3 regions of the Methyloversatilis sp. XJ19-13 genome follow, and region 1 is predicted to be linked to each of the others. Evidence: predicted binding sites of a transcription regulator. Region 1 holds the regulator's gene; each other region holds the start of a gene.
What was found. Region 1 encodes sigma-54, which starts transcription at its own class of promoters, with help from an activator protein. Its sites were predicted from a motif close to TGGCACNNTTCCTGCT; they were not measured.

Region 1 (5,013 bases):
CCGTACGTCATACACTGACTGTGCTGCTGTCTTTGCAGGCAGTACAGACCTGAAAGCACATGGCAAGAACTGTGCCATAATCGACTTAAAGCAAACGAAAGGATTCCCGCATGGACGACAGCAAGGCCAAGGCGCTCGCGGCAGCGCTGGCCCAGATTGAGAAGCAGTTCGGCAAGGGCTCGATCATGCGCATGAGCGACGGCCAGCTCGAAAACGACATCCAGGCCGTATCGACCGGTTCGCTCGGATTGGACATCGCGCTCGGAATCGGCGGTTTGCCGCGCGGGCGCGTGGTCGAAATCTACGGTCCGGAATCATCAGGCAAGACCACACTGACGCTGCAGGTCATCGCCGAAATGCAGAAGATCGGCGGCACGGCGGCCTTCATCGACGCCGAACACGCGCTCGACGTGCAGTACGCCGGCAAGCTCGGCGTCAATGTCAGCGACCTGCTGATTTCCCAGCCCGACACCGGCGAGCAGGCACTGGAAATCGTCGACATGCTGGTGCGTTCCGGCGGTGTGGACGTGATCGTCATCGACTCGGTCGCCGCGCTGACGCCGAAGGCCGAAATCGAGGGCGAAATGGGTGATTCGCTGCCCGGCCTGCAGGCCCGCCTGATGAGTCAGGCGCTGCGCAAGCTGACGGCGAGCATCAAGCGCACCAACACGATGGTCATCTTCATCAACCAGATCCGGATGAAGATCGGCGTCATGTTCGGCAACCCGGAAACCACCACGGGCGGCAATGCGCTGAAGTTCTACGCCTCGGTCCGTCTCGACATCCGCCGCATCGGCGCGATCAAGAAGGGCGAAGAAGTGATTGGCTCGGAGACCCGCGTCAAGGTGGTGAAGAACAAGGTCGCGCCGCCGTTCAAGCAGACCGAATTCGACATCCTGTACGGCGAGGGCATTTCGCGCGAAGGCGAAATCATCGAGCTGGGCGTGCTGCACAAGTTCGTCGAAAAGTCGGGCGCCTGGTATTCCTACGGCACCGAGCGCATCGGCCAGGGCAAGGACAACGTACGCGAGTTCCTGCGCGCCAATCCGGTCATGGCACGCGAGATCGAGAACAAGGTGCGCGTCGCCTGCGGCATGCCGGAAATGAGTGTCGTGGTCACCGGACGGGAAGAGGCTGCGTGAGTGCAAGCCTGCGCGAGAAGGCCCTGCGCCTGCTCGCGCGGCGTGATCACAGTCGCGCCGAACTGGTTCGAAAACTGTCGGAGGACGGCAACCAGGACGATATCTCGGCTCTGCTGACCCGTTTCGAGGAATGTGGCCTCGTTTCGGATGCACGTTTTGCGGAACAATTCGTGTCGTCACGTGCGACCCGCTTCGGTGCGCGTCGCCTGCAGCACGAACTGAAACTCCGTGGTGTGCCGGAAGATGACGCTGGTGCCGCGTTGGCATCACTGGAAGAGGATGAAACGGTCCGCGCCCGTGCCGTATGGGCGCGCAGGTTCGATGCCGCGCCGCAGGATGCAAAGGCCTGGGCGCGGCAGGCCAGATTTCTTCAATCGCGCGGTTTTTCTGCCGATAGCATACGCAAGGTACTGCGCGAACAACCCGACGACGATGACTGAAAACCGGAGTGTCAGCCGGCTCAAGGTGGAGCGGCTGCGCAAGAAATACAAATCGCGCCCGGTCGTGAAGGATGTGTCCTTCGAGGTTGGCAGCGGCGAAGTGATCGGACTGCTGGGACCGAACGGTGCCGGCAAGACGACCTGTTTCTACATGATCGTCGGCTTGGTCACGGCCGACGGCGGCGAGATCCACCTCGATGGCGAGCGGCTGACGCACTTGCCGATTCACCGGCGGGCGCATCAGGGCCTGTCGTACCTGCCGCAGGAGAATTCGGTGTTCCGCAAGCTGGACGTCGAGGAAAACATCCTCGCCATCCTGGAACTGAATGAGAAGGATGCAGGCGTGCGCGCGAAGCGGCTCGAGGAGCTGCTGGGCGAACTTGGCATTGCCCACCTTCGCAAGAGCGCGGCCGTGGCGCTGTCGGGCGGCGAGCGGCGGCGTGTCGAGATTGCCCGCGCACTGGCCACGTCGCCGCGCTTCATATTGCTGGACGAACCATTCGCCGGTGTGGACCCGATTGCAGTGATCGACATCCAGAAAACCATCCGCTTCCTGAAGGAGCGCGGCATCGGCGTGCTGATCACCGACCACAATGTGCGGGAAACGCTGGGTATCTGTGACCGGGCTTACATCATCAACGAAGGCGAGGTGCTGGCGAGCGGCCGGCCGGACGAAATCGTGTATAACGAAAGTGTCAGGAAGGTCTATCTGGGCGAGCATTTCCGCCTGTAGCCCGCCGAAATTTGCACACCATGAAGCAGTCGCTGCAACTCAAACTTTCCCAGCATCTTGCGCTGACACCGCAGCTGCAACAGTCGATCCGGCTATTGCAGCTGTCGACCATCGAATTCAATCAGGAAATCGAACGTTTCCTCGATGAGAATCCGATGCTCGAGCGTGACGAGCCCGATGCCACCGCCAGCTTCCAGCCGCCGCCCGAGAGCGTGACCGAGGTGCGTGACGCGCCGCAGGAAAGCACCCAGGCCAGCGCAGACGAGCGTGCCCCGGAGGGCACGGGCAGTGCCGACATGGACGAATGGTCGGGCGAAGGCGGCAATTACGGGACGCGCAGTGGTGGCGACGATGACGACGGCGACTACCAGGACGTGCAGGCGGCAGGCACATCACTGAGGGACCACCTGTGCGGCCAGCTTGCGCTGTCGCAGATGAGCGAGCGCGACCGCTATCTGATCCGCCTGCTGATCGAAGCGCTCGATGATGACGGCTACCTGAACCAGGGTCTGGACGAACTGGTCGAGCTGCTGCCGGAAGAGGCCGATATCGACCTCGACGACCTGTCGATCGCGCTGCGCCAGTTGCAGAACTTCGACCCGCCCGGCGTGGCGGCGCGTGACCCGCGCGAATGCCTGCTGATGCAGCTCAACTTTCTGGCGACCGACGAAGTGTCGACGCTCGCACGCGTCATCATCGACCAGCACATCGATCTGCTGGCCGCACGCGACTTCGCCAAGATCCGCCGCGCAGTGGGTTGCGACGAAGAACTGCTGCGTGCCGCACAGACCCTGATCCGTTCGCTCAATCCGCGTCCGGGCGCCCAGTTTGCGCCGATCGATGCGCGATACATCGTGCCCGATGTGGTGGTGCGCAAGGTGCGCGGCCAATGGACGGCATTGCTCAATCCGGATGCCATGCCGCGTCTGCGCATCAACCGGCTGTATGCGGAAATCCTGCAGGGCCAGCGCGGCAGCGGCCTGTCCGGCCAGCTGCAGGAGGCCAAGTGGCTGATCAAGAATGTCCAGCAGCGCTTCGACACCATCCTGCGTGTATCGCAGGCCATCGTCGAGCGCCAGCGCCAGTTCTTCGAATTCGGCGAAGTCGCGATGCGGCCGCTCACGCTGCGCGAGATCGCAGAGACGCTCGAACTGCATGAATCGACCATTTCCCGCGTGACGTCGCAGAAGTACATGGCGACGACGCGCGGTCTGTTCGAACTGAAATATTTTTTCGGCAGCCATGTGGCAACCGAAAGCGGCGGGGCCTGCTCAGCCACCGCAATCCGCGCACTCATCCGCCAGTTGGTGGGTGCCGAGGATGCCAAACGTCCGTTGTCGGACTCGCGTATCGCGGAAATACTGGGTCAGCAGGGCATCGTGGTTGCGCGGCGCACCATCGCCAAATACCGCGAATCGCTCAACATCCCGCCGGTCAGCGTGCGCAAGGCGATCTAACGCGTTCAATGATGAACGCCCGGATCGTCCCGCATATTCCGTCCCGCAACGACAGGAGGCAGCATGAACCTCACCATCACCGGCCATCATCTTGAAGTGACACAGCCGATCCGCGACTACATCGAGTCGAAGCTCGAACGCGTGATCCGCCATTTCGACCACGTAACAAGCGTTTCCGTGATTCTGACAGTCGAAAAGTTGCGACAGAAGGCGGAAGTCACGTTGCACGTGCGAGGCCGCGACATCTTTGTCGAAGCGGAAAGTGAAGACATGTACGCCACCCTTGACAACCTGATGGACAAACTCGATCGCCAGGTGCTCAAACACAAGGAAAAATCGAACGAGCACACGCGCGAGTCGGTCAAGCACCAAGCGGCAGAATGACACGATTGCTGCCTGTCACGAGCGTATAATCCTACGTCTTGTTGCAGTGCAATCAACTTCACGGCGCGGTTTCCGTTAATCCGGTGATCGCGCCCGCCGCGTGTTCGGAGTAGCCCCTGACATGACGCTCATCGCCAAGCTGTTGCCCGTTTCGAATGTCTGTATCGGCCTTGAGGCCAGCAGCAAGAAACGTGTGTTCGAACAGGCCGGCCTGCTGTTCGAGAACCACCAGGGTATTGCCCGCAGCCAGGTGTTCGACAGCCTGTTCGCGCGGGAAAAGCTCGGCTCCACCGGCCTCGGTCAGGGGGTTGCAATCCCGCATGGCCGCATCAAGGGTCTGAAGGAAGCCATCGGCGGGTTCGTGCGGCTGGATACGCCGGTCGCCTTCGATGCGCCGGACGGTCGACCGGTCAATCTGCTGTTTGTGCTGCTGGTGCCCGAACAGGCAACCGAGCTGCATCTGCAGATATTGTCCGAGCTGGCACAAATGTTTGCAGACAAGACATTTCGCGAGCAGCTGCTTCAGGCAGCCGACGCCGCTGCCATCCACACTCTTTTCACCACCTGGCAACCGGTGCATGCGGAAGCTCAGCGTCGCGCGGCTGTTTGAGGACAATCGCGACCGTCTTCGCCTGCAGTGGCAGTGCGGCGACGGCAACACACTGATCGTTGCCGACCAGATCGGCCTGTCTCCCGCCGATCTGGTGGGCCATCTCAATACCATTCACATCCGGCGCATCCAGGTCATCGGCGTGCCGGAAATCCTGTGGGTCGAGAATGTCAGTCCGCGCAAGGTCGAGGATATCGTCGGCGCGCTGCTCGAAGCCCATCCGCCCGCCTTCATCGTCGCCGACGGC
Region 2 (5,013 bases), on a different contig from region 1:
TCAGCGACAGTCGGGCGGTCAGCGCCGCATGATCGGAAATGCGCGACCAGGGTCGGCCGGCATGCAGCTTTACTTCCCCCACGTCGAGGCCGCGCACATAGATGCGGTCCAGTCGCAGCAGCGGAAACGCTGCCGGAAAGCTGCGCGCCGGGCGGCCGTGAAACAGGCTGTGCGCCTCCTGCAGGCCGAGTGCGTCGGCCCACTGGCCTTCGGCGCGGTTGTGCCAGTCATTGAAGTCGCCAGCCACGATCAAGGCTTCGGCGGCAGGTATGGTCGAAGTAACGTGCTCGGCCAGCATGGCGTACTGCTGCGCCCGGCCGCGTGCGGTCAGGCCCAGATGCACGCACAGCGCATGCACGCGCCGGCCGGGCGCCGGCTCGATCACGCAATGCAACAGGCCGCGCTGTTCGAAGCGGTGTGCCGACATGTCGTGGTTGTCGGTCTGCGAGATCGGGTGGCGCGACAGGATGGCGTTGCCATGATGGCCGTGGTCGTACACCGCATTGCGGCCGTAGGCCGTCGCCGGCCACATTTCATCGGCCAGGAACTCGTACTGCGGCTCGATCGGCCAGTCGGCGTGGCGCAGCGCGTGTCCGTGGTGCTGACCCTGCACTTCCTGCAGGAACACCAGATCCGATGACAGGTAGCGCAGGCGGTCGCGCAGTTCGTGGATCACCATGCGGCGGTTGAACTGCGAGAAGCCCTTGTGGATGTTCCAGGTGCAGATGCGCAGGTCTGTCGTCATGGATCGAGCGGGTGGCCGCGCCCGGCTTCGGCGAGCTTCATCATGTGGCGCGCAAACGCCGGGTCTTCGCCGCGCAGCAGGGTCATGAGCTGGTTGCGGAAGGCGTCGCAGGCCAGCCACTCGCGCATGTAGTCGTCCCAAGACGCCCAGCGGCGCGCGGCCAGCCCTTCGGCTTCATCGGTCCAGGCGACCAGATAGGCGCGCTCGAACAGCGAAATGAGCATCTGGTAGATGATGTGCATGCGCCGTTCCTGCTCTTCGCTGAGGTGCTGCGGTGCTGCTGTTTCGCGCAGCGGCAGGTCCGGATTGGCCAGCACGATCTTCAGGAAATCGATGTAGGCGTCCGACAGCATCTGGTACGCCTCTTCGTCTTCGTTGTCGCGCTCGCGCCGCTGCTGATAGATGAAGGTGACGACGGCGAGCGGCAGGCCCAGCGCGGTCACGACGTAACTGGCCAGTTCCCAGCGCTGCATCCAGTCCATGGGGAAGCCGCCCTCAAGGCGAGGCGGCCAGCATGCGGTCGAGCGCGAGTTTGGCCGGCACTGCTTCGTGTTCCGGCACGCTGATCCGGTTCACCACCTGGCCTTCGGCGAGGTTTTCCAGGCACCAGGCAAGATGCTGCGGGTCGATGCGCTGCATGGTCGAGCACATGCACACGGTGGGCGCCATGAACTGCACGGTCTTGCCCTCGTGCTTCACCTCTTCGGCGAGGCGATTCACCAGGTTCAGTTCGGTGCCGACCAGCCACTTCGTGCCGGGCGCGCCTGCTTTCACCGTTTTGAGGATGTATTCGGTCGAACCGACGTAATCCGACTGGCGACACACTTCAAGTGCGCTTTCCGGATGCGAAATGACGAGGCCATCCGGATGCTGGTTGCGCCAGCGCAGGATGTGCGCCGGCTGGAACATCTGGTGCACCGAACAGTGGCCCTTCCACAGCAGGATCTTCGCCTTCGCCACCTGCTCGCGGGTCAGGCCGCCGTTTTCCAGGTCCGGGTCCCACACCACCATGTCATCCAGCGGGATGCCCATCTTGTAGCCGGTCCAGCGTCCGAGGTGCTGGTCGGGGAAGAACAGCACCTTTTCGCGTCGCGCCAGCGACCACTCGAGAATGCTGGCCGCGTTCGACGAGGTGCACACGATGCCGCCGTGTTCGCCGCAGAAGGCCTTCAGGTCGGCTGCCGAGTTGATATAGGTTACGGGCGTGATCAGCGCGTCCGGGTCGCCGGTCATGTCGCGCAGTTCGCGCCAGCAGCGTTCCACTTTGGCCAGGCTGGCCATGTCGGCCATCGAACAGCCGGCCGCCAGGTCGGGCAGGATGGCGATCTGCTCCGGGCGCGACATGATGTCGGCCACTTCGGCCATGAAATGCACGCCGCAGAACACGATGAATTCCGCATCGGTCTGACTGGCCAGCCGTGCCAGCTTCAGCGAATCGCCGGTCAGGTCGGCGTGGCGATAGACATCTGCCCGCTGATAGTGGTGACCGAGGATGACCGCGCGCGGGCCGAGCTTTTCGCGCGCCGCAAGGATGCGCGACTGCGCCTGATCGTCGGCCAGCGCGTTGAATCGGTCAAACGTGATGTTGGCAACTTGCATCGGGTGTCCTTCAGGTCTGGCTCCACGGCAGGCCGGCCCTGCGCCAGCCACCCACGGTGTTGCGATGGCCGTTGGCGTCCATGTCTCCCTCGAACCCTTCGAGGATGTTGTAGGCGTTGCTGTAGCCCGCTTCCGCTGCGGCCGCCGCGGCGCCGTGCGAGCGTCCGCCGCTGCGGCACAGGAACATCACCAGCGCTTCGGGATCGACCTGGTGCTTGAGCTGTGTGATGAAATCCGGGTTGCGCTGGCCGGATGACTGGTTCCATTCGATCTGCACAGAATCCGGTACCTCGCCGACCCACTGCCACTCTGCCGATGTGCGCACATCGACGATGCGCGCGCCCGGCGCGAGCCTGAGCAATTCGTGCGCTTCGACCGGCGTCACGGCACCGGCGTAAGGCAGCTGGAGCTGTTGCGCACGTTCCCGTGCGAGACCGAGTATCTGTCCGAGTGTAGCCATGGCTGATGTTCAGGCGAATAAAAGTGGTCGAAGTATATCGTCCGCTGCAGTCGACGCCCGCACGCACCAAATCAGTGCTTACAAAAACAGGCGCGCATCAAATCGGTGCAGTTTTCGGGCCTGCTGCCCGCGCCGCCGACGTCAACGCGGCCTGTGGCACAATCCCGGGGCGAAATCCGGTGCGTGGCACGCGATCTGCTTTATTCAGCGCTGCGACAGCCGCCGCAACTGAACTGTTGAGACGTGCCTCAGACTCGCCCAAAAAACAGGAATCACCCCGTTCAAGCCGACCGAGCAACATCCATACATCCATCGTAGGAGAAATCATGACGACCGCGAAGCAGGTACTCGACATCATCAAGGAGAAGGAGGTCAAGTTCGTTGATTTCCGTTTCACCGACACCCGTGGCAAGGAACAGCACGTGGGTGTGCCGGTCAGCGCCTTCGACGCCGACAAGTTCACCGAAGGCCACGCTTTTGATGGTTCGTCGATTGCCGGCTGGAAGGGTATCCAGGCTTCGGACATGCTGCTGATGCCGGATCCGGAAACCGCCTTCATCGACCCATTCTTCGACGAAACCACGCTGGTCATCAGCTGTGACGTCGTCGAGCCGTCGGATGGCAAGGGTTACGACCGCGATCCGCGCTCGATCGCCAAGCGCGCCGAAGCCTTCCTGAAGTCGTCCGGCCTGGGCGATACCGCCTACTTCGGCCCGGAACCCGAATTTTTCATCTTCGACAGCGTCGAGTGGAACATCGACATGTCGGGCTGCCGCGTGCAGATCTTCTCGGAAGAGGCTGCATGGTCGTCGGGCGAGAAGTTCGAAAGCGGCAACACCGGTCACCGTCCGGGCGTCAAGGGCGGCTACTTCCCGGTCCCGCCGGTCGATTCGCACAATGACATCCGTGCCGCCATGGTGCTGGCGCTGGAAGCCGTCGGCATCCCGGTCGAAGTGCATCACCACGAAGTCGCGACCGCCGGCCAGAACGAAATCGGCACCAAGTTCAACACGCTGGTGCGCCGCGCCGACTGGACGCAGACGCTGAAGTACATCGTGCACAACGTCGCCCACAGCTACGGCAAGACAGCGACCTTCATGCCTAAGCCCATCGTCGGCGACAACGGTTCAGGCATGCACGTGCACCAGTCGATCTGGAAGGACGGCAAGAACCTGTTCGCCGGCAACGGCTACGCCGGCCTGTCGGAATTCGCGCTGTACTACATCGGCGGCATCATCAAGCATGCCAAGGCGCTGAATGCGATCACCAACCCGGGTACGAATTCGTACAAGCGTCTGGTGCCGCATTACGAAGCACCGGTCAAGCTGGCCTACTCGGCCCGCAACCGCTCGGCCTCGATCCGCATTCCACACGTCGCGTCGGACAAGGCCCGCCGCATCGAAACGCGTTTCCCGGATCCGCTTGCCAATCCCTACCTGTGTTTTGCCGCGCTGATGATGGCGGGCCTGGACGGCGTGCAGAACAAGATCCACCCGGGCGAGCCGGCCGACAAGAACCTGTACGACCTGCCGCCGGAAGAGGACAAGCTGATCCCGACCGTGTGCGCCAGCCTCGACGAAGCCCTCGATGCGCTCGCCGCAGACCATGCCTTCCTGACCAAGGGTGGCGTGTTCTCGGAAGACTTCATCGCGGCCTACATCGAGCTGAAGATGACCGAAGTGAATCGCACCCGCATGACGACCCACCCGGTCGAATTCGAGATGTACTACAGCCTCTGATCGCCACCGATCAGCACATGCCGGCGTGGCGTCAGCCCGCGCGGCATGTGAAGCGTTGAGGAAAAGGACGGCAATTAGCCGTCCTTTTTCATTGTCACTGCGCAAGTGTGCGCCCTACACTCGTGCTGCTTCGACCCGAAACGCCCAGGTGATCCACATGCTACAAGGTCTGAACCGTATCCTGATTGCCGCGGCAAGCCTGCTTGTCGCAGCGCCCGCCACGGCAGAAATCTACAAGTGCGTCGACGCCGAAGGCCACACCACGTACACGAACGAAAAGTCGCGCGCCAGCGGATGCAAGGTGCTCGCCAGCGACGTGCCGGTCAGTTCGGTACCCGGTCCGGCTGCCGCCACGCCCAAGCCGGCCGCCAATCCGGCTGGTTTTCCGAACGTCAGCAACGACCAGCAGAAGGCGCGCGATTCCGAGCGCAGGCGCATCCTCGAAGCCGAACTTGCGACCGAAACCGGCA
Region 3 (5,013 bases), on a different contig from region 1:
GTCCGGATCGCCCATCAGCGGCAGTGCGCGGCGCGCCTCGGCACTCAGGATGTAGGGCTCGAGCAACTGTGCATCGCTCTTGCCTTCCCACGCACCGTGCATGTCCTGCGCACGGAACTGCTTGATCAGCTCGCTCAGGAAGGGGGTTGCCAGTGCCGCACTGTCTTCGGCGGTGATGTCCAGGGTTTCAGCCATTTTGTTCAACCTCGTCTTCAAAATCGAAATCGCGCCGCGCGTCCTTGTCCAGTGCCTTGCGCAGCCACGGCGGCGGCGTACCGCGCAGCACTTCCTGCAGCTTGTCGAGAATGTCCATGATGGGTTCCGGCTGATTCACCTTGATCGGGTGGATCTTGCTGGCCACCACGCGTGCCGCCGCCGAACCACCGATGGCGGCGACATAGACGATGGCGACATCCTTGATCGCTTCGAGCTTGGGCGCGAGCTTGTCCTCGTCGCCGTCTTCGTCGAGCTTGCCGCCGAAGTCGAAACTTTCGAGAAAGTGGTAGCCGTCGCGGTCGATTTCGTACACCGCGAGGTGTTTGGCCCAGCCGAAGTGCGCGTCGACGCACTGCTTGTCCTGGGTGGCGAAGGCGATTTTCATCATCTGCTCCTCATGTGATGGATCGGTGGTCGGCGTCAGACGCCGACCGCATCGGGTGCGACATCGACGGGCGCGGCGGAACCGGCGCAGCCGCAGCCGCCGCTGTCGCACGACGCGGCGTCTTCGCCACTGGCCGCGCGCCGGCTTTCTTCCGGCAGCGGCCAGTCCTGCGGCGTGTTCTGGTGTTCGTCGGCGAGGAAGGTGTTGGCCCAGCCGTTGATCAGTTCGCGCGTGCCGCGGTAGCCCACCATCAGCATGTGGGCGGCGCCCAGGCGGTCGAACATCGGGATGCCGACGCGCGCCAGCGGCACGCCGAGCCGCTCCGCCGCCTGGCGGCCGTGCGAGTGGGTGATCAGCAGTTGCGCGCCGCCCGCCTTGGCGCGGATTTCGAGGTCTTCGAGGTCGCCCACCAGCACTTCGGCGCAGGGCACGTCTTCAAGCACGCGCGAGTGCGTTGTGGTGACCGCGGCCACCACATGCGCACCCATTTCAGCGGCGGTGGTGGTCAGCGCGTACAGCAGGTCGGGTTCGGCGGCGAAGGCCATGTTCTTGCTGCCGACCCAGAAGTGGGCGTCGAGCATCACGTCCTGCAGCTGGCTGCGCTGGCGCCGGTACTTGTGCGGCACCGGCCGGCCCGACAGCGCCGACAGGTGCTGCAGGAAGTCGTCGACTGCGCTCAGCCCGGTCAGCCGGTCGAACACGCGGAACGGCACGCCGCAGCGTTCTTCGATCGCCGCTGCAGCGGCGTCCATGCGCGCGCCGACTGCCAGCGTGGCCTTGGCCGCGCCCAGCTGGCGCAGTGCGTCGGGCGTGGTGCCGCCGAGCGTGGTCGGCGTGAAGTTTTCCGGAATGTGGCCGTCCATCGATCCCGAAATGTCGGGCATCACGCGCGCCTGCAGGCCGAAGGCCTCGATCATTTCGCGCAGTTCGTCGATGTCGGCTGGCGTCAGGTGGGCGCCCGGCAGCAGGTTCACCAAGTGATCGTCACGCACCTCGCACGGCTGGGCGAAGGCATCGACCACGGCCAGCACGGCCTTGCCCCAGCCGTCCTCGAAGGCACCGACGTAATCGGGGGTCGATACATAGACGATGTCGGTGCCGGCCAGCGTTTCACCGTGCTTGGCGCGGATCAGGTTCAGGTAGCCGTCGACGTCGTCACCCTTGGTTTCGGTGAGGCCGGTCGAGGCGATGGCGATCAGCGACGGATTGGCGCGCTTCTTGATGTTGAGGATGGCCTGTTCGATGTTTTCCAGACCGCCGAGGATGGTGCTTACCTCGTTCATTGCCGTGGTCTGCATCGGGATCGCCTCCTTGAAGTGGCGCACCAGCAGTACCAGCCCGAACGAGGTACAGCCCTGCGAGCCGTGCATCATCGGCATGCAGTTGTCCAGGCCCATGAAGGCGTAGCACGCCCCCAGCGGCTGGCTCATCTTCAGCGGATTGACCGTACAGGCCTTCTTCGAATCGATGACGGTGGCCATGGCGTGATCCTCAGGCGACCGCCACGTCCCAGGGCGCCGGGCGGCGCACCTGTTCCCAGATCGGGTTGTACAGTGCCTTGTCGATCTCGCGCACCAGATCGACCATGCCTTCGTAGCCGGCATAGGCGTGGTGCCGTTCCTGGTTGATGTCCAGCCAGGGCATCTTGGCCTTCAGCGCGATGAACTGGCTGCGCCCGCCGGACAGCATGATGTCGGCCTTGGCGTCCTTGAGCATCGCGTACATTTCGCGCGGCGTCATGTCGTCGATCATGTGAGCGTCCTGCCCCATCAGTTCCTTGATCTTTTCCTTGTCTTCCTTGGTCGATTTCTTGACGCTGGTGCCGACGATCTCCAGACCGGCTTCCTGCAGTGCGGCCACCACCGACCAGCTCTTCACGCCGCCGGTGATCAGCAGCACCTTCTTGCCTTCGAGCCGCGGGCGGTAGGCGGCGATGCGATCGAAGGCACGCTTTTCCTCGACCGCGATCAGCGCTTCGGTGCGCGCCTTCAGCTCTTCCGGTGCGCCCTTCCCGACCAGCAGGCGGGCGATTTCGCGCAGTGTTTCCGACATGTCGCCGATGCCGTAGAACGAGCCTTCGAAGAACGGGATGTCGTAGCGCTCTTCCATCTTGCGCGCGATGTTGATCATCGACTTCGAGCACACCATCATCGCCGCCTTGGCGCGGTGGCTGTACGCGACTTCGCGATAGCGGCCGTCGCCCGAGATACAGGACAGGATGCGCACGCCGAGTGCGTCGAGCAGCGGCTTGATCTGCCACAGTTCGCCGGCCAGGTTGTATTCGCCGATGATGTTGATGTCGTAGGGCGTGACGAAGTCCGGCTCTTCGGTGCCGATCACGTAGTCGAGCAGCGCCTCGGCGCCGAGCTTGTTGCCGAGGTTCTTCGGGCCGACGAAGCCGGGGGCGTTCACCGGAATCACCGGCTTGCCGAACTTTTCGGTCGCCCGCTTGCACACCGCTTCGATGTCGTCGCCGATCAGCGCGGTGACGCAGGTCTGATAGACGAACACGGCCGGCGGGTCGTACTTCTCGATGATTTCCTTCACCGACCTGAACAGCCGCTTCTCGCCGCCGTAGATCACGTCCAGTTCATTGATGTCGGTAGTGAAGCCGGTGCGGTAGAGCTGCGAGGTGCTGGACGAGGAATTGCGGTTGTCCCACGAGTTGCCCTCACAGGCGATCGGGCCGTGCACCAGATGAGCGACATCGACGATGGGCTGCAGCGCGACCTTGGCGCCGTCGAAGGCACAGCCGCCCGCGGCTGCGCCGGGCGACAGCTGCTTGGTGCAGCCCTTCTTCTTTTCCTTGGCCGACTTGTTCTGGTTGTGCTCGCAGGCGGGTTCTTCGAACACGTCCTGGATCTTGGCGGATACACGGGCATCCATTGCACACCTCCCATTCGGTCATGGCATCCGTCGCTGGCGACGGCCCTGCAGCCACTTCAGCAGGAATGATGCCAAGCCGCTGCAGCGCACAAAGCGGCCATCGAATCAGCGCAGTAGCGGCACGGCGCCCTTCAGTCCGACAAACCGTGAGCGGTTTGCGACACGGCTTTGTCGGGTTTGGCAGGTGTCGCGCCGGCGGCATTACTCGATGCCGTCCATTTTTGCCTTCTGATAGATGGCCGCCTGCAGGCGCCGTGCAATGCCGCCAGGACTGGCGTCGAAGTCGCGGCTGGCCGCGTTGAGCGCGTCCTGCGCGATGGCCGATTCGGGCAGGGTGAGCGCGATGCGCCCGGCCATGTGCGTGGCCTGCGGCACCGCGCGCAGGATGGCCTGGCGGTTCGGGTGCTCGATCAGCGGCACCAGCTTCGTGGCTTCCGGCCTCCCGTCAAGGCATACGGCATCGTCGATCACTTCGACCTTGCGGCCGTCTTCCGTCGTCTTTACATGGATCGTCATTTCGCTTCTCCCGTCAGGATGGATTGCACACAGGGGTGTCGAAGCAGGAGACGTGCCGCGACGGGAACGAAGCTTGCTCATGTGTCGGCAGACACCCATCGACTCGGAGGCACACAGCATGCAGATCGGCGTAGACAGCCAGCGCGCGGTGGAAAACAAGCGCGTATTCGTGGTCGACAACGACGACGTCGTCAGCATGGCGCTGCAGTTCATGCTGGCCGACGAAATGGAAACCCATGTGCTGGCCGACAGCGCCGAAGCGCTGGTCAAGGGCCGCAGCGCGCCGCCCGACCTGCTGCTGCTCGGTGCCGGCGTGCTGGCGAGCGAAGGCGTTGACGTGGTGACGCGCCTGAAGGAAGGGCTGGGCGGCGTGAAGATGCTCGTGGTGTGCAGCGACGCCGACGACGACGACGTCAGGGCGGCGCTGGCACTGGGTGCGGAGAGCACCTTGCTGCGGCCGCTCAAGGTAGAGAACGTGCGGCGCAAGGTCGATACCCAGCTGGGGCGGCGCACGCCGCTCGAAATCCCGGTGGTGCTGCGCTGAGCGCCCGGCGATGAAAGTCCTGATCGACGCCCCGCACGTCGAGAGCATGATCGACGCCTTCCCCGACCTGGCGACGCTGCGCGAGCAGCTTCGCTTCGGCAACCGGGTCGAAGTGCCGGTGTCGCGGCTGTCGATTGATGCTTTGCGCTTTCTCGGCAAGCTCTACAGCGAGGCGGGGCCGGCCATGCAGGCGCGCGCCGCGCACCTGGCTACGCTGCAGCGTGCGCTGGAAGGTGACGGCCGGCGCTTTGCCGCCGGCGACCTCGAATCGCTGGTGCCGGCGCTGGCGCGCCACCTGGCGACAGATGCCATCCGCGGCTGGCTGTTCACCGCCAACCAGATGACGCGGCCGCTGCCCTGGGTGGTCAGCCGGCTCGACTACACGCCAGCCGGCAACGATGAAACCGGCAAGGTGTTCATCGAGCTGAAGGCCAATGTGAAAGCCACGCTTGCGACTGCCGTCATC

Region 2: a site for sigma-54 is predicted at 2,989-3,004, ahead of glnA (type I glutamate--ammonia ligase). Genes of this name have one in related genera too.
Region 3: a site for sigma-54 is predicted at 3,546-3,561, ahead of nifE (nitrogenase iron-molybdenum cofactor biosynthesis protein NifE). Genes of this name have one in related genera too.

Annotation. Positions count from the first base shown of each region.
Region 1 is NZ_JANINH010000003.1:188,192-193,204, forward strand. Features, by position in the region: gene NMQ14_RS05500 (CinA family protein) at 1-53, shown strand, start outside; gene recA (recombinase RecA) at 111-1,142, shown strand; gene recX (recombination regulator RecX) at 1,139-1,582, shown strand; gene lptB (LPS export ABC transporter ATP-binding protein) at 1,575-2,315, shown strand; gene NMQ14_RS05520 (RNA polymerase factor sigma-54) at 2,336-3,772, shown strand; gene hpf (ribosome hibernation-promoting factor, HPF/YfiA family) at 3,836-4,156, shown strand; gene ptsN (PTS IIA-like nitrogen regulatory protein PtsN) at 4,278-4,766, shown strand; gene hprK (HPr(Ser) kinase/phosphatase) at 4,735-5,013, shown strand, end outside.
Region 2 is NZ_JANINH010000001.1:360,882-365,894, forward strand. Features, by position in the region: gene NMQ14_RS01790 (endonuclease/exonuclease/phosphatase family protein) at 1-745, opposite strand, end outside; gene NMQ14_RS01795 (hypothetical protein) at 742-1,227, opposite strand; gene nadA (quinolinate synthase NadA) at 1,241-2,344, opposite strand; gene NMQ14_RS01805 (rhodanese-like domain-containing protein) at 2,355-2,804, opposite strand; gene glnA (type I glutamate--ammonia ligase) at 3,131-4,543, shown strand; gene NMQ14_RS01815 (DUF4124 domain-containing protein) at 4,701-5,013, shown strand, end outside.
Region 3 is NZ_JANINH010000001.1:115,704-120,716, forward strand. Features, by position in the region: gene NMQ14_RS00555 (NifX-associated nitrogen fixation protein) at 1-195, opposite strand, end outside; gene nifX (nitrogen fixation protein NifX) at 188-601, opposite strand; gene nifN (nitrogenase iron-molybdenum cofactor biosynthesis protein NifN) at 637-2,082, opposite strand; gene nifE (nitrogenase iron-molybdenum cofactor biosynthesis protein NifE) at 2,093-3,487, opposite strand; gene NMQ14_RS00575 (hypothetical protein) at 3,689-4,003, opposite strand; gene NMQ14_RS00580 (response regulator) at 4,122-4,547, shown strand; gene NMQ14_RS00585 (AAA family ATPase) at 4,558-5,013, shown strand, end outside.